Regions from separate parts of the Brevibacillus sp. FW301-21C12A genome, predicted to be linked through region 1. Evidence: a T-box and tRNA genes for the amino acid it is inferred to sense, from the RefSeq annotation. Region 1 holds a T-box; the other regions hold tRNA genes.
The links. A T-box is a leader RNA that pairs with one kind of tRNA and senses whether it is charged. The one in region 1 lies ahead of argS (arginine--tRNA ligase), so its partner is inferred to be a tRNA-Arg.
Positions count from the first base shown of each region.

Region 2: it has a tRNA-Arg gene. The T-box ahead of argS (arginine--tRNA ligase) is inferred to sense a tRNA for this amino acid. The anticodon was not compared.
Region 3: it has a tRNA-Arg gene. The T-box ahead of argS (arginine--tRNA ligase) is inferred to sense a tRNA for this amino acid. The anticodon was not compared.

Region 1 is NZ_JBYTBG010000002.1:114,070-124,398, reverse strand. It holds gene AC3WQH_RS02180 (YjcZ family sporulation protein) at 187-294, shown strand; gene AC3WQH_RS02175 (hypothetical protein) at 291-569, opposite strand; gene AC3WQH_RS02170 (hypothetical protein) at 783-1,277, shown strand; T-box leader at 1,321-1,581, shown strand; gene argS (arginine--tRNA ligase) at 1,658-3,373, shown strand; gene AC3WQH_RS02160 (erythromycin esterase family protein) at 3,710-4,981, shown strand; gene AC3WQH_RS02155 (thiolase family protein) at 5,184-6,371, opposite strand; gene AC3WQH_RS02150 (amino acid ABC transporter ATP-binding protein) at 6,400-7,140, opposite strand; gene AC3WQH_RS02145 (amino acid ABC transporter permease) at 7,159-7,824, opposite strand; gene AC3WQH_RS02140 (transporter substrate-binding domain-containing protein) at 7,912-8,727, opposite strand; gene AC3WQH_RS02135 (3-oxoacid CoA-transferase subunit B) at 8,768-9,430, opposite strand; gene AC3WQH_RS02130 (CoA transferase subunit A) at 9,430-10,098, opposite strand.
Region 2 is NZ_JBYTBG010000013.1:11,376-21,704, reverse strand. It holds gene AC3WQH_RS10580 (transposase) at 1-260, opposite strand, end outside; gene AC3WQH_RS10575 (hypothetical protein) at 528-1,061, opposite strand; gene AC3WQH_RS10570 (hypothetical protein) at 1,658-2,281, opposite strand; tRNA gene AC3WQH_RS10565 (tRNA-Arg) at 2,910-2,986, opposite strand; gene AC3WQH_RS10560 (hypothetical protein) at 2,998-3,444, shown strand; gene AC3WQH_RS10555 (histidinol phosphate phosphatase domain-containing protein) at 3,425-4,423, opposite strand; gene AC3WQH_RS10550 (DeoR/GlpR family DNA-binding transcription regulator) at 4,417-5,217, opposite strand; gene AC3WQH_RS10545 (ABC transporter ATP-binding protein) at 5,201-6,220, opposite strand; gene AC3WQH_RS10540 (ABC transporter permease) at 6,220-7,008, opposite strand; gene AC3WQH_RS10535 (ABC transporter permease) at 7,005-7,850, opposite strand; gene AC3WQH_RS10530 (alkaline phosphatase family protein) at 7,887-8,720, opposite strand; gene AC3WQH_RS10525 (ABC transporter substrate-binding protein) at 8,710-9,807, opposite strand; gene aceA (isocitrate lyase) at 10,068-10,329, opposite strand, start outside.
Region 3 is NZ_JBYTBG010000039.1:32,416-42,744, forward strand. It holds gene rpoN (RNA polymerase factor sigma-54) at 1-1,079, opposite strand, end outside; tRNA gene AC3WQH_RS20065 (tRNA-Arg) at 1,302-1,376, shown strand; gene AC3WQH_RS20070 (hypothetical protein) at 1,487-1,639, opposite strand; gene AC3WQH_RS20075 (PAS domain-containing sensor histidine kinase) at 1,839-3,713, shown strand; gene AC3WQH_RS20080 (DUF4023 domain-containing protein) at 3,755-3,892, shown strand; gene AC3WQH_RS20085 (branched-chain amino acid ABC transporter substrate-binding protein) at 4,144-5,358, opposite strand; gene AC3WQH_RS20090 (copper amine oxidase N-terminal domain-containing protein) at 5,752-6,216, opposite strand; gene AC3WQH_RS20095 (hypothetical protein) at 6,437-6,658, shown strand; gene clpP (ATP-dependent Clp endopeptidase proteolytic subunit ClpP) at 6,757-7,392, shown strand; gene AC3WQH_RS20105 (H-type small acid-soluble spore protein) at 7,584-7,763, opposite strand; gene AC3WQH_RS20110 (hypothetical protein) at 7,777-7,971, opposite strand; gene AC3WQH_RS20115 (HPr family phosphocarrier protein) at 8,094-8,351, opposite strand; gene whiA (DNA-binding protein WhiA) at 8,402-9,349, opposite strand; gene AC3WQH_RS20125 (gluconeogenesis factor YvcK family protein) at 9,359-10,329, opposite strand, start outside.

The DNA.
Region 1 (10,329 bases):
GCTTTCAGGTTTGATGTTTGAAAGTATCTTAACACCGCGAAAAGTCTTCGTCAATTGAGAATTTGTCTATTCTTTACACTCTTCCCGCTCTTCTGCGCCCATTTTTGCGCATACCGGGCATTCGCCCACGCCAATCTGTGCGTTCGTGTATAGACTGTAGCATAACGGAAAGGAGGGGGAACAAACGTGAGTACATCTTACTGCGGACACGGCATCTTTGGAGACAGCTTCGCATTGGTGCTCGTACTGTTTATCCTGCTGGTCATTGTCGGGTGTTCGAACGACGACTGCTAAGTAAATGACAGGAAGAGGCTATCCCCCTTGCCTTGGCTTGAAGGGATAGCCTCTTTTTTCATGTCATGGACAGTGCGATCGCAGCCAGACCGCCTGCCGTAAAAGGCGACGCGCTCACGCTTGTCCACCTGGACGGTCAGGACGTCATACGGGACAGGCTTGCCGTTTTCCATCCGCTGGTCGCTGACGTTCATCCACGTTCTGTTGCGCCAATGCTCATCCGCATAAACCTCTGTCGCCTGGCGCTCGTAAACGTCGGCTTCTTCCCCCACCATCGTTTTCCAAAAGGCTTGCGCGACTTTTTCTGCTGCCGCAGGCGCGACCGTTGCCTTCTCGCCGCCATTGATCCAGCTACGGGCTTTTTGTGAGAAGCATCGTTAGTTAACTTTTTTCAACAGGATGGCACTTGACCGCTCTGCCTTCATTGTCAGAGCGAAACGCTTTTGCTATCATGAGGCTACCCAAACCGATGAAAGGAACGATCGACAATGGACGCTCTGCTCGCGCGTGAAAAGGACGAATTTCTGTCCTGTATAGAAACGATAAAAGAACTGGAAAGCTCCGAATTTGAAAGCTACTCCATCGTAAAGCATACCGAAACAGGAGAACATTATTTGCGCTACTTTTTGTCCCATATCAACCTGTCGGAAGGGGGCCGCAGGGACAACTACGATCACTTCCTGCCGATTGACTCCGATGACGTCCTGGGACTGATGTTCGGCGAGCAGCCGTACCGCTTCCCGGAAAACTGGCGCTCCCCCTACCTGCGCAGCGGCAACGACAATCGGCTCATTCCGTTTGATCCATCCGAAAACTACGATCTGGACGAGGAGGCGGCGGCCGAGCTGGCGATGGTGGAGCAACTGGAGCTTTACAAGCAGCAGTGGATGAACGCGGAAACTATGAGCGCGGAAGAAAAAGAAAAGCTGACGAAGCAATATTTCGCCGAGCTCGACAAGATTTTGAAAAAAGCCGAAGAGTAAGTTGCATCCTGGCACCAAAAACGGCTATAATGCTAGAGAAACAAGCGAATCGTTGATGAGGAAAGTACTCCTGGAATGAGGCTGTAGCGAGTCGGGGATGGTGGAAGCCCGATGCCGAACCACGCGAGGAAGCGCCCCTCGGAGATGCGGCCTGAACATCCGGCGAAGCAAATCGCGCCCGGATCGCGTAGGGTTTTGCCGGGCCTGCCCGTTACAGCAGCACAAAGCGGTTTTTGCCTGATGCACGCATGCAGGCGAAAACAACAAGAGTGGCACCGCGGGAGCACAACCTCTCGTCTCTTTTATCCAGGAGACGCGGAGGTTTTTTTGTTTTCTTTTGCGTCCCTTAAGCTTTTTCCCATTTTGAAAGGAGAATCACAATGAGCTACAAGCACCAAGTCGCGGAAAAAATCGCCGCTGCCCTCACCTCTCTCGGTGTGGACACCTTCCCAACAGAAACAGTTTACGGCATGCTGGAAACGCCGCCAAACCCTGCGATGGGAGATATCGCCTTCCCTTGCTTCCAGCTCGCAAAAGCGCTCCGCAAAGCGCCACCGATGATCGCCACAGAGCTTGCCGAAAAAATCGAAGGAGCGCCACTGCGCTCTGCCCAAGCGGTCGGCCCTTACGTCAACCTGTTTCTCGATCAGGAAAATGTGGCGGCGCAAGTGATCGGAACGATCCTTGAGCAAGGCAGCGCCTACGGCAGCAGCCAGGTAGGCCAGGGCCGCAAAGTGCCAATCGACCTGTCCTCGCCGAACATCGCCAAGCCGTTTTCCATGGGCCATCTGCGCTCTACCGTGATCGGAAACGCGATTGCGAACATCATGGAAAAACGCGGTTACCAGCCTGTGCGCATCAACCATTTGGGCGACTGGGGCACGCAGTTCGGCAAACTGATCGTCGCCTACCGTCTGTGGGGAGACGAGGAAAAAGTAAAAGCCGAGCCAATCAAGGAGCTGCTCAGCCTGTACGTGCGCTTCCACGAAGAAGCGGAAAAAGACCCGACTCTGGAAGACCAGGGCCGCGAATGGTTCAAAAAGCTGGAGGACGGCGACGCAGAAGCACAGCATCTGTGGAAATGGTTCCGCGACGAATCGCTCAAGGAGTTCATGAAAATTTACGAGTTGATGAACGTCTCCTTCGACTCCACGCACGGCGAAGCTTTCTACAACGACAAGATGGATCGCGTCGTCACCTTGCTGGAAGAAAAAGGACTGCTGACCGAATCGGACGGCGCCTTGGTCGTCAACCTCGACGAGTACAACATGCCGCCGTGCCTGATTAAAAAATCGGACGGTGCGACGCTGTACGCGACGCGCGATCTGGCTGCCGCCCTGTACCGCCACGAGACGTACGACTTCGCCAAAGCGCTCTACGTCGTCGGAAACGAGCAGCGTCTCCACTTCCAGCAACTGTACAAGGTACTGGAAAAAATGGGCTACGCCTGGTCCGCCGACATGCACCACATCCCGTTCGGCATGATGCTCAAGGACGGCAAGAAAATGTCCACCCGCAAAGGAAAAGTCGTTTTGCTGGAGGAAGTATTGGCACAAGCGATTGCCGACGTGCAAAAAGTGATCGAGGAGAAAAACCCGACGCTCGCGAACAAGGAAGAAGTTGCCCGCCAGGTTGGGGTCGGCGCTGTCATTTTCCACGACCTGAAAAACTACCGCCTGAACGACATCAACTTCTCCTGGGAAGAAATGCTCACCTTCGAGGGCGAAACCGGACCTTACGTGCAATACACGCACGCCCGCGCCTGCTCGCTTCTGCGCAAAGGCAACTACCAGCCGCAAACGACAGCGAGCCTCGTACCAGGCGCTTTGGACAGCAAGGAAGCATGGGCGGTCATCACCTTGCTGAACGGCTTCCCTGAGGTGATCGAACGGGCCAGCGACAACTTCGACCCGTCGCAAATCGGCAAGTACGTCATCGACCTCGCGCAGTCGTTCAACAAATTCTACGCCAACGTCCGCATTCTCGCGGAAGAAGAAGACGTGAAAGCTTCCCGCCTCCAGCTCGTGGCAGCGGTGGTGGCCGTGTTGAAAGAAGGGCTGCGCCTGCTCGGACTGGCAGCGCCAGAGGAAATGTAGGAAGCGCCGTTCTTTGACGCATGATCTGACCCAAAAGCCGGAAGCCTGCCTTGGCAAAAGGTGGCCCCGGCTTTTGCTTTTGGATGAAAAGCGCCTCGCGGGTAGTTGACTCATTTGTTTCGTGCCCTTTTTTCCAGCCTGTGCCATAATAGGAGAGGAAAGCAAGAAGGATGTGGCAAATACGGGCAACGGGCAGATTCCTTCCGTTTGACACCCCGGCTTAAGATAGCGGCTCCCCCGCAGGAACGCCTTGGCTCCACTCGGCAACAAACACATCCCGCTGTTCACACCTGGTCGCAAACAGGCGACCTGCTACAGAAAGCGAGACGGTAAACGATGAAAAAATTTCTTTTGCTCGCCACAAGCTTGCTGCTCGTGCTGAGCGTATTGACAGGCTTCGAGGCGAAGGCGGCAAGCGCACTGCCATCGTCTATGAACAAGCATGTCGTTCCCGTATCGAAAATGGAGTTGCCCCAAAAAACGGTTATCGGCTTTGGCGAAGCGACCCACGGCAACAAACAATTTACGACGCTCAAGCTGGACGTGTTTCGGCAACTGGTAGAAAAGCACGGCTACCGCGCCTTCGCCATCGAAGGCGACTTCGGCGGCGGCCAGAAGGTCGACGCCTACATATCCGGCGGAAGCGGGACAGCGCAAGAGGCGGCAAAAGCGCTCGGCTTTGCGATCTACAACACCGAGGAGATGGCAGCGCTGTTGTCCTGGATGCGCGCGTACAACGAACAGCGCGCTGACCGCGACCGCATCCGCTTTTACGGCTTTGACATGCAGCGCTACGACCAGAACAAACAAGCGCTGTTCGCCTATTTGCAAAAAGTCGATCCGCCCCTCGCCGCAACCTATGAAAAAGCTTTGGCAGCTTTGACCGATCAAACGCTGTCCGAACAACAGCCGGCCAAGGAAGGGCTTCCCCACATCCAGAGCTTGCTCGGCCGGATGAAAGCAAACAAAGCCGCCTACACCGCCAAAAGCTCCGAAAAAGACTACGAGCTGGCGTTAGCCTTTGCCGAGTCGATCAGACAAAACGCGATCCTGCACGGAACGAACGTCAACTACGGCAGCGCCCGCGATCGCTACATGGCGGAGCGCGTCATGTGGATTCTCGCGTTGGAAAAGAAACATTACGGCCGCGAGCGCCTGTTCATTACCGGACACAACGGGCACATTGAAAAGACGTCCACGACCACGGGCGTTGCAACCTGCATGGGGGCGTATTTGGCGAAAGCGCTCGGCGACCAGTATTACGCAATCGGCAGCGAATTTTATGAAAGCGCCTTTCTGGCCAAGGACGCCACTACCGACGAACGCAAGCTGTTTGCTGTCAAAAACGCCGGGGATCACCGCCTCGCCGTGCTGTTCGCGCGCACCAACCTGCCGGACGGCTTCCTGGACTTCGCCAAAACGCGGCAGGATGCCGATTTTTACGCCTATCTGAATCGTCCGCAGCCGATCAGCGCCATCGGCGACGTGTTTAGCGGCTGGTACGCGAGCATCGAGAACATGTACACGCTGCAAATGGTCCCGGCAAAAGCGTTTGATGCGCTCGTGTTCGTGCGGACGGCGACTCCTTCTGTCATGCTCGCGGACTGACGGCGTGCGAACGAAAACGTGCACCGGAACCATCCGCCTGCTTTCCGGTCGCTTGTGCGCAAAGCGCAAATGGCTCCGCTCCGCCCCAAGACGTCGCCCCGGATCACCAGCAAAAGAAAGCCCCGCCAGACCGCCACGAGCCGAGATCGACGTGGCCCTCTGACGGGGCTTTTCCTGTGCTGTTCTTTGTCCGCCGAAAAACTTACGAGGACAGCGTCAAGTTTTCATAAATGACAGACAGGCCCATTCCCCCTGCCATGCAAAGCGTCACCATGCCGTACTTGACGCGGCTGCGCACCATTTCGTTCATCAGGCTGACGGTCAGCTTCGCGCCGGTGGCACCGACCGGGTGGCCGAGCGCGATCGCGCCGCCGTTGACATTCACCTTGGCCGGGTCCAGCTCCAGCCCTTTCATCACCGCCAACGTTTGCGCGGCAAACGCCTCGTTCAGCTCGATCAGCCCGATGTCGTCCAGCGTCAGCCCTGCTTTTTGCAGCGCTTTTTGGGTGGCCGGCACAGGCCCGATCCCCATCACGCCCGGCTCGACTCCCGCGCTGGCAAACGCCTTGATTTTGACCAGCGGCATAAGCCCCGCTTCCTCCGCTTTTTCGCGAGACATCATCAACACTGCGGCTGCGCCGTCATTCATCGGACACGCATTGCCTGCCGTGATCGTTCCGTCTTTTTGGAACACGCTTTTCAGCTTCGCCAAGTCTTCGAGGCTAATTTCGTGGCGGACCGACTCGTCCTGATCGAACACCCGCACTCCTTTGCGCTCATGGATGGCAATCGGCACGATCTCGCTGGCAAACTTGCCTGCGGCTATGGCAGTCGCCGCCTTTTTGTGGCTGTCGTAGGCGAAGCGGTCCTGTTCCTCGCGGGAAATGCCGTACTGCTGCGCAAGCCGTTCAGCCGTGTTGCCCATGTGCTCGCCTTCCAAGGAACAGATCAAGCCGTCAGACAAAAGCGCATCTTCCATCGTCAAGTTGCCGAACTTGCTGCCCCAGCGGTTTTTCACCAAATACGGCACGTTGCTCATGCTCTCCACGCCACCCGCAACCACCACGTCCTCTTGCCCGGCCATGATCGCCAAAGCGCCGCTGCCAATCGCTTTCAAGCCCGAGCCGCACGCCTTGATGATGATGTGCCCGTACACATGGCGGGGAAATCCGGCCAACTGCGAGCTGATGCGCGCCGCGTTCAGCCCGCCTCCGTGCACGTAGCCGTTGCCGAAAATCACTTCGTTCACTTCCTGCTTGGGAAAAGCCGCCTTTTCCATCAGCCCTTCCAGCACTTGCCGTCCCAGCTCCGTTGCCGGGACGTCGCGCAAGCTTTTGCCGAATGCGCCGACCGCGCTGCGCACGCCGGCGACAATGACTACCTCTCTCATCGTTACGCTCCCTTTCGTTTTGCCCTCGTTACAAGACCCGGTTCAAAAATTCGCGCGTCCGCTCTTCCTGCGGATTGTTGAACATGTCTGCCGGGCGGGCCATCTCCACGATCTTGCCCTGGTTCATGAACGCGACCCAGTCCGCCACTTCTTTGGCGAAGCCCATTTCATGCGTCACAATAATCATCGTCATCCCGTCCTGGGCGAGCTGCTTCATCGTCTCCAGCACTTCGCCGACCAGCTCCGGGTCGAGCGCGGAGGTCGGTTCGTCGAACAGCATGATCTCCGGCTTCATCGCCAGCGAACGGGCGATCGCTACCCGCTGTTTTTGTCCGCCTGACAGCGAGGATGGATAGACGTTTGCTTTTTCGGACAAGCCTACCTTCTGCAACAGTTGCAGCGCTTCCTGCCTCGTTTGCTCCTTGTCCGCCCTTTTCGCGATCAGCGGCGCTTCCATGATGTTTTCCAAAACCGTTTTGTGCGGGAACAGATTAAAGTGCTGGAACACCATGCCGACCTTTTGCCGCACCTTCGTCAAGTCGTCCTTTTTCGGATCGATGCTCTTGCCTTCGATGAAAATCTCGCCGCCGTCCTTGATCTCCAAAAAATTGATGCAGCGAATCAGCGTGCTTTTTCCCGAGCCGCTCGCCCCGATCAGCACGACGACTTCGCCCTTTTTCACCTGTAGCGTCACGTCTCTCAGCACCTCCACGGCGCCGAAGCTTTTTTTCAAATTTTGCACGCGGATCATGACTTGCTTGTCTTCCATCGTTCTCCCTCCCCTCTTCTATACGTCACCTTTGGCCAACCGCTTTTCCATCACATGGACGATATACGTAAAGATCATGACAATCACCAAATAGTACAGGGCCACGATCAAAAAGTACGTCATCTCATCAAAGGTTTCCGCAGACAGGCGGCGCGCCAGCGAGAACAGCTCATCCATCGCGATGAAAGCAGCCAGCGACGACTCCTTCAGCGACAAAATAAACTGGTTGCCGAGCGGCGGAATGGAGCGCTTCATCGCCTGCGGCAAAATGATCCGGCGCATCGTCTGGCCGGTAGACATCCCGAGCGACAAGCCTGCCTCCATCTGTCCCTTGTCGATCGACTGGATGGACCCGCGGAAAATTTCCGCGATGTACGCCCCGCTGTGGATCGCCAAGGCTAAAGCCGCTGACCAAAATTGACCGAGATCAATCACCTTGTAAAAACCGAAATAGAGGACAAAAATTTGCACGATCAAAGGCGTTCCGCGAATGACCATAATATAGACGTTGGCAACAATTTGCCCGAGCTTGAACTTGGAGACTTTCAACAGGGCGACGAACAGCCCGATGATCGACCCTGCGATGACGGAAGCGATCGTCAGCTCAAACGTCAAGAGCAGCGGCTTCCAAAAAAACGGCAATGTGCGGAAAAACTCTTCTGTCAAATGGGCAATACTGGGCACTCGATGCCACCCCTCGCTGATAAAATGTCCCTGTCACCCGCCGCTTTCCTTGCGCGGATGACAGGCGGCCTTACACAAACGTCAACCTTATTCGTTCTTGCTGATGTCGCGATTGAAGTACTTTTCGCTCAGCTTCAGATACGTGCCGTCTTCGTGCATTTGCTTCAGCACCTCGTTGATTTTGTTCAACAGCTCGCTATTGCCTTTGCGCACGGCGATTCCGTGTTGAACCTCAGACAACGGCGCGCCGCTTTTCTTGATTTTCAAGCCTTGGGCAATCGCGATCTCGCCGACCACACTGTCCGTAATGACCACGTCATGCTTGCCTTGCTCCAGCGCGCGCAGGGCCGTGACGTCGCTGTCGTACGTCTTGATGTTGTCGGTGTACTCCCGCGCCATTTTTTCATGCGTAGTGCCCAAGGCGACTGCGACTTCCTTGCCCTTCAGCTCTTCCAGTGTGGAAGTCGTGCCGTCGGGACGAGTGAACAGTTGGCCGCCGGACAAGTAGTACGGATCGGCGAAATCAATTTGCTGCTTGCGCTCTTCCGTAATCGCGTGACTGGCAATCGCCGCATCGTAGCGCCCTTCCTTGACCCCCGCGATAATCCCGGAAAACGGCGAGGTGACGGGCTTTGGCTGCAAATTCAGCCGTTTGGCGATCTCGTTGCCGATTTCGATGTCAAACCCGGTAAGCTGCCCATCCTTGAAATAGCTGAACGGCTGGTACTCGCCGGAAGCGGCAAAGACGAACACGCCTGGCTCCTTCGTCATCGCGGACGCATTTCCGCTGGCTGCGCCTGCCTGTCCCCCGCCATCGTTCGTCGAAGCCCCCTGGCTACATCCTGCTACGAGAAGCGACAGCGAGAACAATACGCCTGCAACGGCTTTGAGTGATTTTTTCATGTTGGTAAGCCCCCTTATCTTTGTGCAGAAAAATTTTTCATTACTCCACCATTTGCAAATGTTCTGAAATCAACAACGGCGCTCCGGTATGGTAAATGACATCCTGCAAGGAGTACGGATACATGACCTCTGTCAGCATCAGCCCCTGCGGCGTGACCTCGATAACCGCCCGCTCTGTGACGATCAGGTCGACACAGCGCTTCGCGGTCAGTGGAAACGTACACTCCCTGCGGATTTTCGGCTCGCCTGTCCGCGTCACATGGCTCATCAGGACGATCACCTTTTTGGCGTAATAGGCCAGCTCGGCTCCACCGCCGATGCCGTGAACGCGCGAGCCAGGGACGATCCAGTTCGCCAAATCTCCCCTGCGATTGACCTGCAAGGCCCCGATAAAAGCGACATCGAGCTTCTTGCGCCGAATCATGCCGTAGGCAATCGTGCTGTCGAAGTAAGAAGCGCCCGGAACTACGGTAACGGGCGCTCCCCCCGCATTGGAGATATGCTGGTCTTCTTCGCCCTTGATTGGCGTGGGGCCTACCCCGAGAATGCCGTTCACGGAATGAAACATCACGTGCCATTCGTGCGGGATAAAGTCCGCGACCAGCTCCGGTATCCCGATCCCCAGATTGACGGCCATCCCCGGTTCGATTTCCTTGGCGGCGCGCCGCGCGATCATGTTTCGCTGATCCATCGTCAGTCGCATCAGCCGTTCCCCCCGCCGCTGCGATTCACCATGTAATCGACAAAAATGCCGGGTGTCACGATTTTTTCCGGGTCCAGCTCTCCTGCCGGAACGATCTCCTCCACTTCGGCAATGGTGATGTCAGCAGCCATCGCCACCAGCGGATTCAAGTTTCTCGCCGACTTGTCGTAGATGAGATTGCCGTACGTGTCCGCCTGTTTCGCATAGACGATGCCTACATCGGCCGTCAGCGCCGGTTCCATCCAGCACGGCTTCCCCCCAAAAACCACCGCTTCCCCTCCTTCTGTCGCTTCTCCCCACATTTGCGCATCGACAACAATGCCGGGAATGCCTACGCCCCCTGCGCGAATTTTTTCCGCAAAAATTCCTTGGGGACAAAACGTGACCTGGAGCCGTCCGTCCATCATCTGTTGACCAGCTTCCGGATTGGAGCCGATATGCGTCGTCATCAGCTTCCTCACCCGCCCGTGGCTAATCAGCTTGCCGATCCCGACCTGCGGATACCCCGCGTCGATTCCGATCAAGGTCAGGTCGCGCACCCCTTTTTCCAAAATCGTGTCGATCAAAAGAGCCGGGGAGCCGATCGTTCCGAAACCGCCGTACATCAGCCGGACACCGTCTCGTACACATTCCGTCGCTTGTTCGCGCGTCACCAGTTTCGCTAGCATCGCATGCCATTCCTTATCTCTCTTGTTTATTGAGCAAAGTCGCTTACGTCCCCCTAACAGTAGCAAGTCCTGTGCCAACACCCAAAAAGCTGGATGGTAGCGAAAATTGCCGAAACTACGTCTTTTCTGACGAATCGAAGTAGAATCACTTTTGAGTCGAAAGGGAGAGAAACGCACTCTTTTCAGGTGAATCGAAATCGACTCGCGTTTTTTCAAATCCGACTCACTATA
Region 2 (10,329 bases), on a different contig from region 1:
TCAAAACCGTAGGAAGTATGTTTCATGCTGAGAAGTTCCGCTTCCGCAGATTTATAGTAGGTCTTGGGGTGCAGGCAATCCGAATTTCTGCAAGCATAAGCCATGCTCCAAGCTTGGATAACGCCGGAGAGCGTAATGATATTCTTTTTCCATGCAGTATGATGCCGTTTAAGCTTCGTACCGCAATGAGGGCAATTCTGAATTTCCGGACGAAAATAAATCTTCCTTTCAGGAATGACACGATTTTTGGGCAAGGGCATATGAAAACCTCCATCAAAATAGCTATTTACTACTTCGACAGAGGCATTGGAAATCCTTGTTAGTTAATTGGTCTGTCGTAGAAAAAAAAACGATTTTTCTGAACGTTACTTTGTTTTCAATTGGCTAAAAAACGGAGTGATCCACAAAGGTATTTTCGTCCATTAGCATTTAGAATTCTAGATGATCTGTATATAAATGTCAGTCAAGCAGACGAGACTACTTTTGACTCCCGAGTGATTCCTTCCTTGAAATCACTCGGGTTAATCTTAATCAAGACTTTTTCTGTAAATATCCTTGTACCTGGTTTCATACTCGCAAACAATGGATAGTTCTTTTGCATGAAATGACGTAGAAATCCCATATTCAATAAGATAGGAGAAATATTCCTTAGCTAGTGAAAACAGATTATCTATCAATTCTTTCTCTGGTAGTTCAACCTGTACAATCCTGTTTCCGTCTCTTGTTGCTGTCAACAACAGCTTATTTTCACCTGTTTTCCTCAAACCAATTGTGATTACACTTAACCCGTAAACGTTATCGCTAATTGCTTTTTCAGCACTTAGGTAGTAATCCTCAACCAATGCAATCAGTTGCGTGAGCAGCCTGGCTTCGCAAAACCGGAAATCAGATACTTGTTTACCCTGACTCGTAATCACCAGTGCTTCCATAAAATTGCTATCGCTTGGATCAATAGCTCTCTGAATTTCAGTTTTGTTTTGAATAGGGATAAGAACTTTTTCGATACAGCGAAAATCGATGTTATCTGAGGGGAGAGTAATGTATAGCTTCATATCAATCATATTCATAGGAACTCCCTTATCTTATTTTTCGTTATATTCCACACTATAGTACGGTATTTTCGCGATATTTTTCGTGAAATGTGAGAAAGAAGCCTTATCCATTCTAGATAAAGGCTTTCTTTTCGTTGGGATTTGTTATCTATTCCGCTTGATTATAACTAATAGGGAATACAGAAACCACACGCTCACCTGACATGATGACTCTGTATACCTTGCCTTTATGATATCCATCATATGGGATTACTTTTTTGTTATTGATGTTTTTCGCCATTTCCTTCCCGTTAAACGAATAATCAATCACGCTTTCAATAACATCTTCAACGTAAGAGAATTCAGTACCCGGTGTGAATGCTAATCAAAAAGTTGACCATTTTTGGAGCAAACGCTCATCTTCGAGTTGACCACCTACGATGCTTTTTTTCACACAAAGTAGCATTTTATTTCCTGCACCAAGGATCGTCAAGGATAAAGGGTAAACCCCTTGCTACGCAAGCCCTTGACGATCCTTGGCTCAGTAAAAACATTTGCAATTAGGTGTGAAAATGATGACGTGTGCTCAAACTGTCAGGTGGGTAACTTTATGATGAGCAAAGTGGTCAACATTTTGGTGAGCGTTCACAACCCGGATTAAAAAATGAATTTTTTGCCTTTTGATATGTACTAAATGTCGACCAGTACTCTGGGAAGTGTCTCGTAACAATGTGCAGCATTCCCATAGTTACGTCCCCATAGGCTAAGTACACTTGTTCTGATCTATTCGGTAAATCATAAAACCTAATGATAGCCGAAGATTTTGGTAATCCTTCTCCTCGATCACGAATGTCTCCTCTATCAAAAGTGCCATTGTCCAGATAGTACTCTTTTAGAGCCTCACCCGCTTTATCTGGATCTTCTTGGTCAAAGAAAAGTTCATCTCCATTTTTTAATATGAATTTTATACGTTTTGAATACAGGATAATCCTAGCAACTGTGCTTATGACTCCTCCTCTTCTTAGTTCGTTTTTACTTTCAGATTGATTTACGCCAATATCTTCTGTTCTTTCGTTCAACTTAATTAAAGACTCGTCGGACTCTTCGTTCAAGTGCTTGACACCCTTGTACGCTTCGGCCTGAACTTGTGTTTCGCTTGTTATTGCTGTTTGACTTTTGCTTGCTGAAACTGGTGTGACAGCAAGCGCAAGCATAGAAAAAGCAAGGAATGCAGAAAGGAATTTTTTCATTTTGTACAACCCTTCTAAAAATGTAATTTTTTACAAGGCAAAATATAACATATTGTATTTTGTGAAGCAATAAAATTATATAATAATAAACTTATATAAAATCTCGTTAGTGTTGGATAAACGACTATACTTGCAGAAAATTGATTTTTCTAAATGTTATTCACAAATTATTAATATCACTTTATTAATATCACTATGCATACATCATTATGGTCCCATTCTGTTGAGGCATAGTACATAAAATGAGTTCCACTAATGATTACTTGCAACACCAACTGGCTTCGTAAAAAACCACTCGTCAAACTCATTTGAAAGTACATTGTATTTCACAAGCTTATCGAAGTACATTTCTTCATGTCCAATGTTTTTGCGCACCAGAAAAACTATACGATCCTCTAGACTTAGCATTGACGGAACAATATTATCGTTTTCAAATCCCCGTACAGGTAACTACTCTAATCATCATTTCTCCTCCAAATGATAAATTCGACACCTCGTTGGACAATTACACCAACAGTTTCATGCCGATTGAAACCACAGTAAACCTCATTTCAAAACATAAACTGCTGATTTTCAATCGCCCCATAAAAATAGAAAAAGCCTTGATAGCTCAAGGCTTTTTCATGTATGGCGTCCCCGAGAGGATTCGAACCTCCGACCTACAGTTTAGGAAACCGTTGCTCTATCCTGCTGAGCTACGGGGACATATATCGTTAGTGGCGTGGCAAAAGCATTCGGCTGACGCTTCACCCACCTTCTTATTATATGCACCCGACTACTTTTTGGCAAATCCAGCGGCCATCTTCGCAGCCTACTGCAACACGATTACACCACACGCCACCACAACCAAAAACATCAAGGCGCTACCAACACCTTCCCGGTTACGATTTATCGCCATGCGCATAGCAATTGTACTTGGTTGGGCGCCAGATCACGGGAAGGTTCCAAAAGCGAAATCACCGCCAACGCCAAAAACCTTGGAATCCCCGAATCCCAAGGCTTTTGGCATCAAAAAATACACCTGCCCAAATCAAACTACTTCCCCTATCCAGCCCACACAAACCGCCAATCCAATCTGGCCAAACAATCACAGCAACAGCCAGGCCCCCGCTCCACCCAGCACCTACAACCGGCTAACCGGCTCTACCGAATCGCCTTCATAACCCGTTGACGACCAGAAAAAGTAGCAACCTCCGCCACCCCAAGCGCACGAATCGTCTCCAAATTCGCCGCCACATACCTCCCGATATCGTCGGGAAAATGCGCATCCGACGAGAGCGTCAGCGGAACGCCATGGGCCACGAGAACGTCCAGAAAAGCCGGGCTGGGGCACATCTCCTGTACGGGATAGCGGTAATACAGCCCCGCGTTGATCTCGGTCGCCGTATCCGTTTCTTTCAAAGCGGCGGCGATTCTGTAGTAATACGAAACAAGCTCCGACTCCGCAGGGCGATAGGAGAACACTTTCAGATTGTCCAGATGGGCGACAAAGTCGAACAGCCCGCTTTTGACCATGCATTCGACCGTGTGGAAAAAGTCCGCGTATAGCTGCTTCAGGTCATGCTGCTCAAACAGATGGCGCGTCTCGGGATTGTCGAAGCCCCATCCGTGCAAAAAATGGACAGAGCCGATTACATAATCCCACGAAGCGCCTGTCAGCAAGCACTGCAATTCCGCTTCCCCGCCGACGAAGTAATCCGCTTCGATCCCCAGCCGCAGCTCCACGCCGCTTGCCGCCCAGCGCGGCTTTGCTGCCTCGATGGCGGCGCAAAAGTCGCCGAGGCTCTCGGTACACACTTGATTGAGCCAGGTGCGCTGCAAACGGCCCAAATCAGTGTCGCCAAGCTCCATAAACTGCTCAAAGTACGGACGGGCTTCGCGAAAGCGGTATAAATGATCGACAATCCCCACTTCCTTCAAGCCTTTGTGCAGCGCCTCCCGCAAATACAGATCGAGCCAGGACGGATCGTATGCGCCCAGAGACAAACGGTTATTTAATCGCGCCAGACTGTCCTGCAGCCAGGCGCGGGTATGTCGAGGTTCAGTCAACGGGTAAAAGTAGTCGAGAGCCGCATTGGTACGCTCGAGCCAACGCAACGAATAAGGCCCTTCTTCCAGATGAAGATGGTAGTCGATCAGCATGGGAAGTCTCTCCTTCGCGGATGTTCGCTTATCCATGTGGTTTGCATGCCCGACGAGAGCCATTCATCCGGCATCGGCTGGTCACAGACGACCGCGCTGACATCCGCCCAGCCGCAAATGCGGAAAAATTGCGTTTGGCCGATCTTGGAGGCGTCCCCCAATACGTAGACTTGCTCGGCGCGTTGCACCATCATGGTCGAGCACAACGTTTCTTCCATGTCGTAGTCGGTAAAGCCGTCAGCCGTCATTCCTCCGCAGGAAATAAACGCTTTGTCAAAATGAAAGCGCGAGAGCAGCTCGCACGTAAACGCCCCGGCGACGGATTGTTGCGCGGGATGGGTCAGGCCGCCCAGCATAATTACCTGCCCGTTGAATTGGTTCGCTTCCAACAGCTCGTTTAACAAAGAAGCGGCAGGCAGCGAATTGGTGACAATCGTCAACTGGTTTAGACCCTTGATCGCACGCGCCAGCTCCAGTGTCGTCGTCCCGACGTCGAGCGCGATCGTGTCTCCGTCAGATAAAAGCTCAGCCGCGATTTGCCCGATTTTCGTTTTCGCCGCCTGTTGAATCGCCTGTTTCTTTTCAAAGTGCGGCTCCCGATTCGCCAAATGATAAGGGATGGCTCCTCCGTACACTCGCTTTAGCATGCGCTGCTGTTCCAGTTGGTCCAGATCGCGTCGGATGGTCTCCGGCGTCACTGCCAGGCTTTTGGCCAGATTCATCACCTGAATTTTACCGTGGCGGTTCAGTTCGTCCAAAATCACTTGCTGTCGTTCTTCAGGCAATAGTGTCATAAAGCGGAATCACATCCTTGGGACATAAGTACAATGTTTTGGTTGCGCCTGCCTGCTCCGGCTCATAGGACAGGTGCAGGGAGTCCACCAGCACGGGAACTTCGCCAATGTTCAGCTCGTAACGGGTAACGTTGCCGAGCATGGTTACATGGGCAATATTTCCGGTCAAGCGGATGTCCTCCGCAGCCATCCGCTGTTCGCGAAACGTCTCCGGACGGATGGCGAAGCGTTCGGCTGCCGGAGCGGCCAGATCAGGCGCGATTCGGTTCAACTGCTCGGCGGTCAGTACGTTGTAATTCCCGATAAAACGGGCGACAAATTCCGAGCGTGGCTGGGTGTATATCTCATGCGGACTGCCGTGCTGAACGATTCGTCCGCCATTCATGATGTAGATGCGGTCACTGACAGCCATGGCCTCTTCCTGATCGTGCGTCACCAGCACCGTCGTCATGTTCAGCTCGCGTTGAATCGTGCGCAGTTGCTTTTGCAAATTTTTGCGAATCTGCGCATCCAGCGCACTGAGCGGCTCGTCCAGCAGAAGCACCTTGGGCCGCGTGACCAGAGAACGGGCGAGTGCCACGCGCTGCTGCTGACCGCCAGACAATTCACGCGGATAGTTTTGCTCTTTTCCCGTAAGCCCCACCAGTTCGATCATTTCCTGCACGCGCTGCCGAATGTCCGCCTTCGGGATTTTGTTCATTTCCAGGCCAAAGGCAATGTTTTGACTGACCGTCAGATTGGGAAAAAGCGCATACGATTGGAACACCATGCCGATCTCCCTGTTTTTGGGCGACACGTCTGTCACGTCTTTGCCGTCAATGTAGATCGTGCCCGTATCAGGGGCAGTCAGACCGCTGAGGATGCGGAGCAACGTACTTTTGCCGCACCCGCTGGGGCCAAGCAAGGTAACCAGCTCGCCTTTTTCAATGGCAAGCTCGAGCTGCTTCAGCACGTTTTGGCCGTGAAAGGTTTTGGACAGATGTTCGATTTGGACGTAACTCATCAAGAAACCTCCTTGCGTGCGAAACTTCGGCGCGTGAATTTTACAATCAGCCCGGTGATGACAGCCATCAGGGCAAAATAAGTGACGGTAATCGCGCTGGCGATATGCCCGCTTGTCGATAGCTTGGCGTACAAATACAACTGCAAGGTTTCGAATCTGCCGCCCACCAAAATGTTAATCAGGACAAATTCCCCGAACAAAATAGAGAACGACAAGAGCGCAGACACGAGAATCCCGGACATGATATTCGGAACGATAATCCGCACGAACGCCTGCCAGCGGCTCGCGCCCAGCAGCTCGGCCGCCTCCATCAACGAACGGGCTTGCAGAGCAAGCAGGCTGTTCCGCGTTCCTTGATACAGATACGGCAGCAGACCGACCAGATACGCTCCGGCCGTGATGAAAATCATCGGAATCCCGCTGCCTGAATAAGTGCGAATCAGGCCGACCGCCATAATGACACCCGGAACGGCGTAGGTGAGCATGACAAAAAGCTGAACGAGCCTCTCCAGCCGGGGAGCGTAGACGACGATTGAAAAAACAGCCGGAACGATAATGACGACGGCAGCGACAGTCGTCAGGGAGCTAAGCAAAAAGGAGCGTCCGAATGCCTGCAAAAACCGCGGGTCGCCATACAGCTCCGCGAACCATTTTCCCGTAAGCCCTTCCGGCAAAACCGTGCTGTTCCACTCGGTTGCCAGCGAATACAGCACGGTAGCCGCTACAGGCAAAAACAAATACAGCATGACCAACGCAAACGACAAGGACGGCAAACCAATCCGCTTCAAGACAAATCCCTCCGTATCTTCCGCGTCAGCCACTCGTTCACGAGCAGGGCTGCGGCAAGCGTCAGGCCGAGCAGGACAGCAAGCGCGCTACCAAGCTCGGGTCTGGCAAAAATGTCGCCGGAGACGAGCGCGCCAATCCGAATCGGCACGAGATTGTAGTTGCTCCCGGTGAGCGCGTAAGCCGAAGCATAGGCCCCCATCGCGTTGGCAAACAAAATGCTGAATGTGCCGACGATGCCTGGCAGCAGTACCGGGAAACCGATCCGCAGCCAAAAATTCCAGGGGCTTGCCCCAAGCAGCTCGGCCGCTTCCATCCACTGCTTCTGAATGGCGTGGTACAGAGGATACAGCAGCATCACTGCCAAAGGCAGTTGAAAGTAAATATAAACAAGCGTCAACCCGCTCCACGAATAAAGCGTAAACGATTGTCCGAAATCAATCCCCAGTTGCTTCGCGAGCAAAACAAACAGGCCACTGTTGCCCAACAGGACAATGAAGGCAAAAGCGAGCGGGATACCTGCAAAATTGGAGGTCAGGTTCGTAATGACGAGCACTCGCTGTTGCAGAGACTGCGGGAAGCGGGTAATCGCATAGGTAGCGAAAACAGCAGCGACGATTCCGATGAGCGAAGACAAGAGCGAGATGAGCACGCTGTTTTCAAACGCCTGCAAGTAGTACGGATTGGCAAAAATCTCGCGATAGTGACTGAATGTAAAACCGCCGTCCCCTTCGGCCTGAAAGCTCCCACCGATCATGGAAAACAACGGGGCGAGCAGAAACAGCGCGATTATCGCAAAAAACGGAATCGTCGTGACCAAAAGCATGCTGACAAATCGTTTCATCGCAAAAGCTCCTTTCTGAGCGGAAAAGACGCCCCCTCAGGGAGACGTCTTGCTCTGCCCGGATACCGTCAATGGCTGCATCGCTTCCGAGGGGGAGATGCCGAGCAGTTGGCAGGCAAGCGGAGCCACCTGCAATTGCGGGATCGCCACCTCGCGTATCCCCGGAGATACCCGGTTGCTGATGACAAACAGGGGAACGTCCCGGTCAGCGCTAGACGTACCGCCGTGATTTCCGTCCGCTGTCATTCCGTGATCGGCTGTTACGATTATTTGATAGCCCGCGTCGATCCACGCGGGAAGCACGTTTGCCAGGATCGAATCTGCCGCCAGAACGCGGTTGCGATAGCGCGCGGAATCAGCCGTATGCTTGTGGCCGTCATCGTCAATGTTCATGGAGTGGACGTAAAGAAAATCCGGATTGAATCCATGCAACAAAAAGTTGGCGTCGGCAAACAGGTGAGTATCCGGATAGTGATCTTCCCAGTAAAACATCCCGTGTTGTATCGGCTTGTCCGTGTTCAACTGGATGCGGTCGTGAAACGGGCTGAACGGAGCCTTGTTGTACAGCTCGCTCACCCAGCAATAAGCGGCAGCAGCGTTGGACATCCCGTTTTTGCGCGTCAGGTGGAACAGACTCTCCTGATGCGAAAGCCGCACCGCCTGATTGCTGGAAATCCCGTTTTTCCACGCAGGGGTTCCCGTCAAAAGAACCTCGTACAAAGGCCGGGAGAGACTGGGCAATTCCGAGCGAACCTGGAAGCGGGCAGCGAAGCCGTACTCGACCAGATGATGCATGTACCCCATGTGCGAGACAGCCGTGTCGAATCTCAATCCGTCGAGCACAATCATGGCGAGCTTGTTAGCGGACATGGATCAACACCTGCTCTTGCCATAGCTGCGGCAATTTTTTCGCTGTCTCTTCCCATGCATTCAAATTGCCAACCGGACGCGCATTTTTGTACATTTCTTCCGGGAGCAGCTTGGCCTTGGCAGACTCGTCAAGCTTGGCATTCGCGCGAATGGGTCTGGCATAGCCGCGAGCCAGATTGGACTGTCCGGCATCGGAGAGGATGTATTCACGTGCCAGCATCGCGGCGTGCGGATGCTTGGCGTACTTGTTGATAAGCGTAGCGTACCCGCTGCTGACCGATGCTTCTTCCGGGATGATGACGTCAAAGCGGTTTTTGTCGATTTTGTCACGGTAGCCGAGCGCGTTGAAGTCCCACACGATGGCGACTTCGATTTCGCCCTTTTCCAGATTGGCAAGGCTCGGGTCGCTCGTGCTGAGTCGCTTGTTTTTCGCCAGGTCAGCAAAAAAGTCAACGCCGGGCTGAATATTTTTCTCGTCTCCCCCGTGGGCATAAGCGGCGGCCAGAACGGCAAACTGCGCCTGATTCGCTTTCATGACGTCGCCAATCGCGATCTTGTAGCTTCCGCTTTTCAGATCAGCCCACGACTTGGGAGGATTTTGCACTTTGGTCTTGTCGGTGAGAAAAGCGAGCGTTCCAGTATAGCCGAGCACCCAGTGCCCTTCATCGTCCTTTGCCCAGTCGGGAATGTCGTTCCAGTAGGAGGTTTTGTAAGGCAGCGTCAGCCCTTTTTGTTTGGCTAACGGTCCAAATGCGATGCCCACGTCGCCGATATCTGCTGTGGCGTCTTCTTTTTCTGCTTCAAACTTGGCCAATTCCTCTGCGCTCGACATGTCGGTGTCCGTATGCTTCAAGCCGTATTCCTTCTGAAGATTGCCCCATGTCTCTCCCCAGTTTGCCCACGTGTCCGGCATCCCTACAGAGTTGACTTCGCCCTCCTGCTTCGCTTTTTCCACGATTTGCTCCAGGGTCAATTGCGACGTATCCAGAGTAGCGTCTGATTTCGTCTCGGTGGCACATCCGGCAAGCAGTAAAACGGATGTTACGACAGCAACGGTTCGTTTCCAGCCCAACTGGTTCCCTCTCATCTTTTAAGGCTCCTTTTCGTTTTTATTTGTGTTTGATCGTTTTGTTTTTTCGTCTATCATCGTAAACAACCAAAATGAAACTGATATAAATGGGTTGTAAAGAAGCGATTAAGACTCTGTGAAAAAAGAAAAGCGGCCCTCTGCTGCCAGAGAACCGCGTCGCGTCCGGAAAAAAGCGATGATCGTTTTCACTCTTGTTGAAAAACGAAGAAGAACTAGGGGTAGTCGCGCCCCTAGTCCGTTTATCGTGCTTCTTCTGTTTAGTTGTGAGCGAACTGCTCTTCTTCTGTCGACCCGGTCAAAGCTGTGGTCGAAGAAGTTCCGCCAGCGATCACTTGCGCTACTTCATCGAAATAGCCAGTGCCAACTTCACGCTGATGGCGAGTCGCGGTATAGCCGTGAACCTCGCTTGCAAATTCAGCCTGCTGCAATTCGGAGTAAGCAGCCATTCCGCGATCGCGGTAGCCGCGCGCCAGCTCGAACATGCCGTAGTTCAGGGCGTGGAAGCCTGCGAGCGTTACG
Region 3 (10,329 bases), on a different contig from region 1:
GATTCGTGCAAGCCGACCCGCTCGGCGATCTCCTTTTGCGTCATCGGCTTCAAGTAATGGATGCCGCGGTCGAAAAAGTCGCGCTGCATGTCCACGATCGCCTGGGTGACGCGCATCAGCGTCAGACGGCGCTGTTCCAGGCTTTTCGCCAGCCACATCGCAGCGTTAAGCTTGTCGTGGATAAACTGCTTCGCCTCTTCCTGGCTTTTTTGCTGACTAAGCATTTTCTCATAAAAGCTGTTGATTTTCAAACGCGGCGCCGCCACATCGTTGACGAGCACGACGTACTCGCTCCCGACCTTTTCCACCGTCACGTCCGGGATGACGTATCTCGTCTCCGCCTGGGAAAACTGGGCGCCGGGCCTTGGATTCAGCGTGCGGACCAAATCCGCCATCGTCTGCACTTCCTGCGGCGTGCAGCCCACTTTGTCGGCAATGCGCTGGTAGCGGTTGTCGGCGAGGTCTTGCAGATGGTTGCGCACGACCAGGACGATCTTTTCGTCGTCGAGGGCCAGGTGCTCCAACTGCAAGAGCAAACATTCCTCCAGACTACGCGCCGCCACGCCTACCGGATCAAAATGCTGCAACACCGACAGCACATCCTCAATCTCCGGCACGTCTACCCCGAGATTGCGGCTCGCTTCCTCCAGCGTAATTTCCAGATAGCCTTTTTCGTCCAAATTTCCGATCAAAAACAGTGCGATTCGCTTTTGCAGAGGCGAGAAGCCTTTTACATAGCCAAGCTGCCGCTCCAGATGCTCATACAAGTTTTCGTTGCCTTGCTGCACGTAATCCAGCGGGTTGTAAGTGCTTTCATTTTTTGCCGGAGAATAATCGCCTGTCGCGCGGTTTCCGACGATTTCCTTCCAGTCGATTTCCGGCGCCGGCTTTTCTGCTTTTGCCGTAGCCACTTCCGCTGCCACTTCCAGGTCAAATACAGGATTTTCGTTGGCCTGATCCTGCAAATAGGAGATCAGATCAACAGCAGAGTATTGCAATATAGTAATGGCCTGACGCAACTCCGGCGTCATCACAAGTTTCAGCGTCTGTTCCTGATACAAACCCAATCCCATGTTCATGAAGCTCGCCCCCTTCCCACTGCTTCTTGCGAATGTCTCTTTAATTTTCATTATATTCGTTCTCTCTTGCAATTTTCCTGCCAATTTTTGAAGAGCGTACACAAAAAATTGAGATTGCTTCCTGTTCACACTCATGAAAAAAAATCACACAAAATCTCGTTTTTCGTTTGCATTTTTCCCCGTGGATGACTTATAATTAATTAGTGTCACCCATTATATTGCACGCCTGTAGCTCAGTGGATAGAGCAATGGTCTCCGGAACCATGTGCGGGGGTTCGATTCCCTTCAGGCGTACCATACGAAAAAGACTGGATGCATTCCAGTCTTTTTTCTGTTTACAGCCCTGTTTTTCGCGCCAAAAAAGCCTGCGCAGCGCCATCCTCGCCGCAGGCTTGATTTTTTCCGCTCTACTGATCCAGCTCTTTGCTCGCCGCGTCTTTCCCCGGCAGCGGATCAATCTGCTCCGGTTTCCGGGAATAAGCTTTATTCGTAACCAAAATCGTGGCCCCGATGATAAGAACAAACGTCAGGACAAGAACGATGATAAACCCCGTGCTCATGCATACACCCCCGCCAGTTTTTGCTCCCTACATTATAGCCTATTTTTTCGGCGCTTTTGAACCTTCAACCGTTTACCAACGATAAAGTACCAGCCAATCCCACTATATTCTAATTTTGGCGATAGGAAAACACCGTCAACAACACGAATACTATCTCGACACGACTATCCAAATAATTGAACCGCAAGGCAGGATATTTATGACAGATCAGCTAAAGCCCACGTTTACGTGGAAAAAGAAGCATGTTCCGCGCCAGATGACGAGTCTCCTCTTTCCCGACCAGATTTTGAAAGCGTTTTTTCACTATACGACAGATGCCATCTCCATCAGCAACATGGACAACCGCATCGTGCTGGTCAATCAAGCGTTTGAGCAATATTACGGGTGGTCGCTGGAGGAGCTTGACGCTTCTCCGTACTGTTTTATCCCGGACGAGCTCGTCAACGAAACGAGACAACTGTTTGACGCCGTCAGGAGCATGGGCGTTCATTTGACCAACTACGAGACGGTGCGAAAGCGCAAAGACGGGACACTCGTAGAAGTTACGCTGTCCGCAACCCCCATCCGGGACGAAAATGGCACCATTATCGCGGCCTCCTGCGTCACGCGCGATATCTCCGACCGCAAGCGGATCGAAAAAGCGCTGCGCCAGACCGAAACCAAGTATCGGCTGTTGATTGACCATACCCAGGACCTTGTGACGATTTTCGACGAGACGCTGCAGCGGATATACGTCTCTCCATCCATCGAGCAGCAGCTCGGCTACTCGCCTGCCGAGCTCGTCTCTCCGGGCAGCCTGGAAATCACTCATCCCGAAGACTTCCCTCTGCTCCTGGCCAAACAGCGGGAAATTTTCCAAACCAAACAGCCCGTCTTCCTCGAGCTTCGTTCCCGGCATAAAAACGGCGCGTGGATCTCCTTCGAGACGCGCGGCATTCCCATGGTCCAGGAAGACGGGACCGTCAAAAACATCATGTTTGTGTCCCGCAACGTCACGGAACGCAAAGTTTCCGAGGCGGCTTTGTCCCGCATCAAAAAGGAAAGCAAAATCATTGCCGAGCATACCGACGATTTGATTTTGATTACCGACAAGCATGGCGAGATCGTGCACCTCTCGCCTTCCTATGAGCGGGTCACAGGGACGAGCCAGCACGCCGGGCCAATGTGCTTCCAATGCGTTCACCCGGAAGACGTCGAGCGTGTCCGCGAGCAATTTCACGATCTGGTCCGGACGCTGGAGCCTCGCACCTGCGAATTTCGCTACCGGAGCGCGCATGGCGACTGGATCGTTCTGGAGGCAAAAGGCGCGCCGATTTTGACCGACTGCGGCGAGTGCGACGGCTTTATCATCGTGTCCCGCGACATTACCGAGCGCCGCAACAACGAGCTGCTGCTCCGCCAGGCCGAGAAGCTCTCGGTGATCGGCGAGCTGGCCGCGGGCATCGCGCACGAGATTCGCAATCCGCTCACTTCGCTGAAAGGCTTTATCCAGCTTTTGAAGCCGACGCTGAGCGAGCAACAAATGTACGCGGACATCATGCTCTCGGAGCTGGACCGGATCAACTTCATCGTCAGCGAGCTGCTCGTGCTTTCCAAGCCGCACAACGTCCAGATCAAGTCGCTTTCCCTTGTCTCCTTGCTGGAAAACGTCTTGACCTTGCTGGCATCGGAATCGAACCTGAAAAACATTCCGATTCACACGTCTTTTGAGTATGCCCCCGTTATTTCCGGCGAAGAAAACCAGTTGAAGCAAGTGTTTATCAACATCGTCAAAAATGCGCTCGAAGCGATTGACGGACACGGCGAGATCATGCTTGCCACCAGCGCAAAGGCCGATCAGGAGGTACTGATTACGATCGCGGACAACGGCTGCGGAATACCGGAAGAGCTGATTCCGAAGCTGGGCGATCCTTTTTTCACTACAAAGGAAAACGGAACCGGCCTGGGCCTGATGATTAGCAGCAAAATCATCAAAGACCACGGAGGCCACCTGGAAATCGCCAGCAAACGCAATGAGGGCACGACTGTAAAAATTACGCTCCCGATTGCGCACGAGCAAAAAGGGCCATCCTAAAAAGGCGTCAAGCCAAACAGCGTGGAAGATGGAGGTGCCCTATGGACTTTACCAAAATGAGCACGAGCGAGTTCGTCGCCAAAATTCGCGAATCGCAGGCGAAAAATCTGAGAAGCCGCAAGCACCAAGGCTACGGCCACCCGGAAAAACGGCTGCCGAGCAAGCAAGGAATCTGGTAAGATCGCAAAAGCCCACCCAGGAGCGTCAAGCTCGCTTGGGTGGGCTTTTTGCTTTTCGCTTATTGCGGGTCTTGCTTGTTCAGGTTGCGATCTCGTTCGGACTTTTGCTTCTGGGTATCCTGGGTCTTGCTGCTGTGCCCTTGATTGCCGCCGTTTTTCGTATTGCGATTGTTTGACATGCGAATGCCTCCTTCTAGCTGGTCTTCGTGCCAAACGTAGTATGTCCCAAACGGCTCGTTCCTACCGACCGATTACTTCGCTTCGCCGATGTAAACTTTTTTCCCGTCTTCGTATTTGTACACGTAGACGGACGCGAACTCGTTGTCGCCTTTTTCGTTGAAGGTCACGTTTACGAATTTGCCTTTGTAGTCTTTTGTTTTGTGCACGGCTTCCAGCACTTGCTCACGGGTTGGCTTTTTGCCGCCGTTCGCTTTGATCGCTTCTTCCAGACCGTTGAGCATTACGCCCATGGAATCATAACCGAAAGATGTGAAGATCCCCACTTTGTTGCCAGTCGATTTTTCGAAGTCTTCGATCCATTTCTTGCCTTCTTCTGTAGCGCCTACGTCACCGACAGTCGAGGTGAAGACGACGTTGTTCGCATTTTCAGCGCCGGCGATTTTCACCAGGTCAGCGGAGTCGTAGCCGTCTCCACCCATGAAGATGCCTTTGAAGCCTTTTTCGCGCGCCTGCTTGACGATGATACCAGCATCGGAGTAGTAGCCGCCGAAGTAGATCATTTCCGGATTTTTCGACACGATCTGGTTGATGACCGCGCTGTAATCTTTCTCGCCTGCGGTTACGCCTTCGAAGCCGACGATTTGCACGCCGTCTGCTTCAAACTGCTTTTTCACTTCTTCCGCAAGACCTTGGCCGTAAGCAGCCTTGTCGTGCATGATGAACGCCGATTTTACACCGAGCTGGTTTTTCGCGTAGATGGCTGCCTTGGAGCCTTGCTGGTCATCACGCGCACAGATGCGGTGTACGATCTTTTTGCCTTGCTCAGTCAGGTCAGAACCTGTTGCGGATGGAGATACCATCACGAGCTTTTCTTGATCGTATTGGGCAGCGGCAGTAATCGAGGCACCAGTTGTTGCGTGGCCGACGACACCTACCACATCAGGGTTGGAAATCAACATTTGGGCGACGGCTACCCCTTGTTTCGGGTCAGCCTGGTCGTCTTGTGCGGAAAGCTGTACGTCAAAGCCGAGCGCCTTGAACGCCTCCTGCTTTTCCTTCAGGGCGTATTCCGCACCTGCTTTGGCTGTGCTTCCATAATCGGAATATTGGCCGGACATCGGACCGACTACGGCGATAACCAGCTTCTCCCCTGCTCCGCCGCCACTGGTGCTTCCGCCTCCGCTGTTCGATTGTGGGGCGCTGGATTGACCGCCGCCGCAACCTGCAAGCAATGTCCCCAGTGCTACCGTAGCAGCCAGAATTGACAGTGATTTCTGTTTTTTCATAGCAAAACATCCCCCTCTTTATTTACGAACAAACTATGATGCACTCTTTCATTGTAGGATATTTTAGAAAATTTGCAATAGAAATGATAATATTTCTCCTGTTTTATTGCCTTGGTTTATATTTCCGTGCAGTATATTTTCAGAAAATTAAATAAAAACAACCACATCCCGCAAGAGTGGTCGTTTTTATGGAAAAATATTATTACTCTTTGTATTTTTGGGAATACGCTTTGCACGTAACGTATATGGCCAATACTACAAAGCCAACCAGCATCGCTACACTGGCAAACGTGGTTCCTTGCATGAGTGTAAGTCCCCTCTCGATTGCGCCTGCTTTTTCTCTATTATACGAGAAGCGCGAAGGCAATCACAACGGAGGAATCATCCAAAAGGTTACGAATTGATCTCGGTTGTCAGCTTGTAGGTGAGTGTTTTCGCATCGTAAGTCACTTTGGCACCCAGCTCTTGTGCGATGTACACCAATGGTACCAGCACAGCTCCGGTAGTTGCACGCGGCGGGTTCGGCACGCGGATTTCCTTGCCGTTTTTGTAAGCAAACGTGCTGTTTTCATACATGCGCAGGCCGTACTTGTTATCTTTGGAAACCAGAAGCGATTTGGTCATGGTATCCCATGCTGCTGCGCCTCCGAGTGCCAATGCCAACGTACTTGCGTTTACATAAGCCACTCCGTTTTCAGTTACGATGTCTTGAGGAAACGGCAGCTCTTTGCCATTCAGCTCAACTTTGATTTTCAGTTGTTGCTGTGCAGGTGCCTGTTGGGCAAAAGCAGCAGTCGCTGCAACACTTCCTGTCAGCAAAGCGGCTGTAAGCATCAATGTGGAAAACTTGCGAAGCATACTAAACACCCCTCGATTTTTATGAAATGAATTCCAATTTTATCATTTTCGACACATATCTGCTTTTTCCTCTTTTTCATTCCATACTTTTCCTATGTTAACGAGACGCCAAATATGCCAAAACTATGGAAATCAGGCGTGCTATCCCGCGAACAAATGTTTTTGTGCACAACCTGTTGATAAAACTGTGGATAACTTTGTTTGAACGGAGGAAGCTCTCATGGCGAGCGATCGTTTTTTTCTGATTTACCAGGAAGCCAGCGATGAAGAATGTTTGCTGACCATCCAGCCGTACAAAAATCAGCAGGAGCTGGCAGAGGCCATCAATCAGCTTTCGGCCAAGCAGGTGGAGGAATATACGATCATCAAGGGGAAAAAGATGAAGGCGACGCTCAAGCTGGCTGTCGACCTGACGGAAGCAGACGACGCGGAAGAAGAATGAATGCTTTCCTTTTGCCATAGGTTTAGGGAGAGGCAAAATGGCAAACATGGTAGTGAGGGCGTGCACTTATGTGTTTGACCTTCATTGACCTTTTGTGTATGATAATCTTACAAAGAGAGGAGGAAGACGAGATGCACATGAATTTGATTCCAACTGTCATTGAACAGACCAACCGCGGTGAACGTGCTTACGATATTTATTCGCGCCTGCTCAAAGACCGCATCATCTTTCTGGGAACCCCCATCAATGACACGGTAGCCAACATTGTGGTGGCCCAACTGTTGTTCCTTCAGGCGGAAGATCCGGAGAAAGACATTCATCTGTACATAAACAGTCCTGGCGGTTCCATCACTGCCGGAATGGCGATTTACGATACGATGCACTTCATCAAGCCAGACGTCTCCACCATTTGTATCGGAATGGCCGCTTCGATGGGCGCTTTCCTGCTCGCTGCCGGAACAAAAGGCAAACGCTATGCGCTGCCAAACAGCGAAGTGATGATTCACCAGCCATTGGGCGGTGCACAAGGTCAGGCAAGCGATATCGAAATCGCGGCGAAACGCATTTTGAAAATGCGCGACCACCTGAACACCATCCTGGCTGAGCGTACAGGACAGCCGCTGGAGCGCATCCAGAAGGATACGGATCGCGACAACTTCCTCTCTGCCCAAGAAGCAGTAGAGTACGGATTGATCGACAAAGTCATTACTTCCGAGCCTTCTTCGAAAAAGTAACGTCTGCGTCAAAAAACACTCGTGCCCATCGAATTGTTGGCACGAGTGTTTTTTTATAGGGCGCTGTATGTGCCTCGGTGGTCCCCTGTCGGCACGCCCTTATCATTCGCTGGCAAAGCAGCCGTGAAAACGCCAGGACGTCCCGCGCTCGGCTTGCCAGCTACGCTTTTGTTTCGTTTGCGAGGGTAGACTTAGACTTCTTCCAACTGACTGACGTACACAGTCAAGCTGTTGCCGGGGTTTCTTTCCTGATGAATGCGCGCGGTAGACGTCTTCTCGTCGACTGCATCGATCCACACCGACTCGCCTTGGTATTCTACCTTGATTTTTTCAGGAGAATAAAGAATAGCCTGCGCTCTTGTCAGATCCATAGGTTCTTCCCTCTTATCGCTCGTCGTCTAAGGCTTGCTGCGCGGAGCTTGCCCCTGTCATCGTATCCACGCTCGTTTCCTCGATCAAGCCGTTCTGATCGGAAACGATTCCGCCGCCAAGTCCTTCATTTATCATCCGGTCGATGTCCATGTCGTATGCATCCCGACCTTCGTTGCAGCTATCCCGACACGTGTCACGATTGCTCATGAGTCATTCCTCCTTTATTGCGCTCTACATTGTTTAGCAATACCCTGCGCCACGCAAAATGATGCATGGACGCAAAAAAAGACACCCCCGATTAAGGGACAGTGTCTTTCGTCCATCGTTTTCTACTCTTCTTTGCTTACCAGATTGGAAAGGCTCGAAACTGCCTGGGAGGCATCCGGCCCTTCTGCCAAGATGGTAATCTCCGTTCCCGAGCTGATGGCGAGGCTCATGATACCCATGATGCTTTTCGCGTTGACCTTTTTGTTGCCTTTTTCTACGAATACTTCCGATACAAAACGGTTGGCCTCTTGTACGAAAAAGGCAGCCGGACGAGCCTGCAAACCGGTCTTCAACTGAACCACAACCTGCTGTTGAACCATGAATGGACCTCCTAACCTTGTAGACTATTATCCTTTAGTATATCATGCATCTACAACGAAAGATTTTGTTTTTCACGTATTTTGTCAGCGATTTCGTTAATTTTTCGCAAGCGGTGATTAATTCCCGATTTGCTGACAACTCCGCTTGGGACCATTTCCCCCAGTTCTTTCAAATTGATGTCGGGGTGTGCCACACGAAGTTCGGCTACCTCACGCAGACGTCTGGGCAAGTTCTCCAGCCCGATTTCCTGGTCGATGAGCTGAATGTTTTCCATTTGTCTTGTGGCAGCGTTTACCGTTTTGTTGATGTTGGCAATCTCGCAATTGTGCAAACGGTTCACAGAGTTGCGCATGTCCTTTACGATCCGGACGTCCTCAAAATACAACAGAGCCTGGTGTGCTCCGATCAGGCTCAAAAACTCCGTGATTTTCTCGCCTTCTTTAATGTAGAGGACGTACCCCTTTTTCCGCTCGATGCACTTGGCATTTAGTTTATACCGATTGGCGATCTTGGTCAATGCTTCGCAAAAATCCTGATAGGAGGTGAATATCTCCAGATGATAGCTGGATGCCTCCGGATGGTTGACCGAACCGCCTGCCAGAAAAGCACCGCGCAGGTAGGCAGCCCGGCAGCACGACTTTTTCACAATCTCGGGAGCGATCCCGGGTACGAACGACAGGCTGCTGTCCATGATCGCCAGGTCTTGCAAAATTTCATTGGCCTGGTTAGGTATTCGCACGATGTAGACGTTGTTCTTTTTCAGCCGCATCTTTTTGCGAACGAGCAGCTCGCAGTGCGTCTGAAACAGCTTTTTAATCAAGGTGTAAATCCTTCTGGCAATCGCCGCATTTTCCGTCGTCACATCCAGCACCAGGCGTCCTGCTCCGAACTGCAAGCTCCCGTTCATACGGATCAAGGCAGACAATTCGGCCTTGCTACAGCAGTCGGCGCCCTCCATCATGGTCAGTTCTTTTTTGGTATGCGCGGCGAATGACATCGAACCTCACTACTCCTTCTCTATCTTCAGCACCCTCCGTCTGCGCTTGACGAGTGAAACGACTTGCTTGCTCACGGCATGCGCATCGTGACGCAGGTAACCATCCTCAAATGTAACCAACGGCTTTGCGACAATATGCAAGCCGAGCTGACGCAGCTTTTTCAGGTCACAGGGGACAGGAGCCGCTCCTTTCTCCGCGTATTTTTCCAACACGTGGTTCGGCAGCTCGGCTGAATTGACAATGATCGTATCCAGAAATGATTCTTTTACATGATCGTACATGACCTGCACATGCTTCGAGGCGGTGAAACCGTCCGTCTCTCCTGGCTGTGTCATTACGTTGCAAATATAAATCTTCGGGGCCGTTGAGCGCTTGATCGCAGCAAACAGACCGCGCACCAGCAAATTGGGCAGTATGCTCGTGTACAAACTGCCCGGTCCAATCAAAATGGCATCCGCCTCAGCAATGGCCAAAAGCGCCTCGCTCAGCGGCACAGCGTCTGCCGGATCAAGGAAAACCCGTCTGATTTCCTTGCCTGTCAGCGGTATTTGGGATTCTCCGATCACGATTGAGCCATCCGTCATTTCGGCTTTCAGACGAATGGATTGCGTGGACGCAGGCAGCACATCTCCACGCACCGCCAAAACTCCGCTCAATGTTTTGACTGCGGTGACAAAATCTCCCGTGATTTCGTTCATTGCGGCAAGTAATAGATTTCCCAAATTATGCCCTGCTAATCCCGTGCCTGAGGAAAAACGGTACTGCATGACTTTTTCCATCAACGGCTCCGTATCGGCCAAAGCAGTCAGCACATTGCGAATATCTCCGGGCGGCAGCATATCCATTTCCTCGCGCAGACGTCCCGAGCTTCCCCCATCGTCTGCTACGGTTACAATCGCTGTAATATGCACCGGCTCATGCTTCAAACCGCGCAAAAGGACGGACAGACCCGTTCCTCCGCCAATGACGACAATTCGTA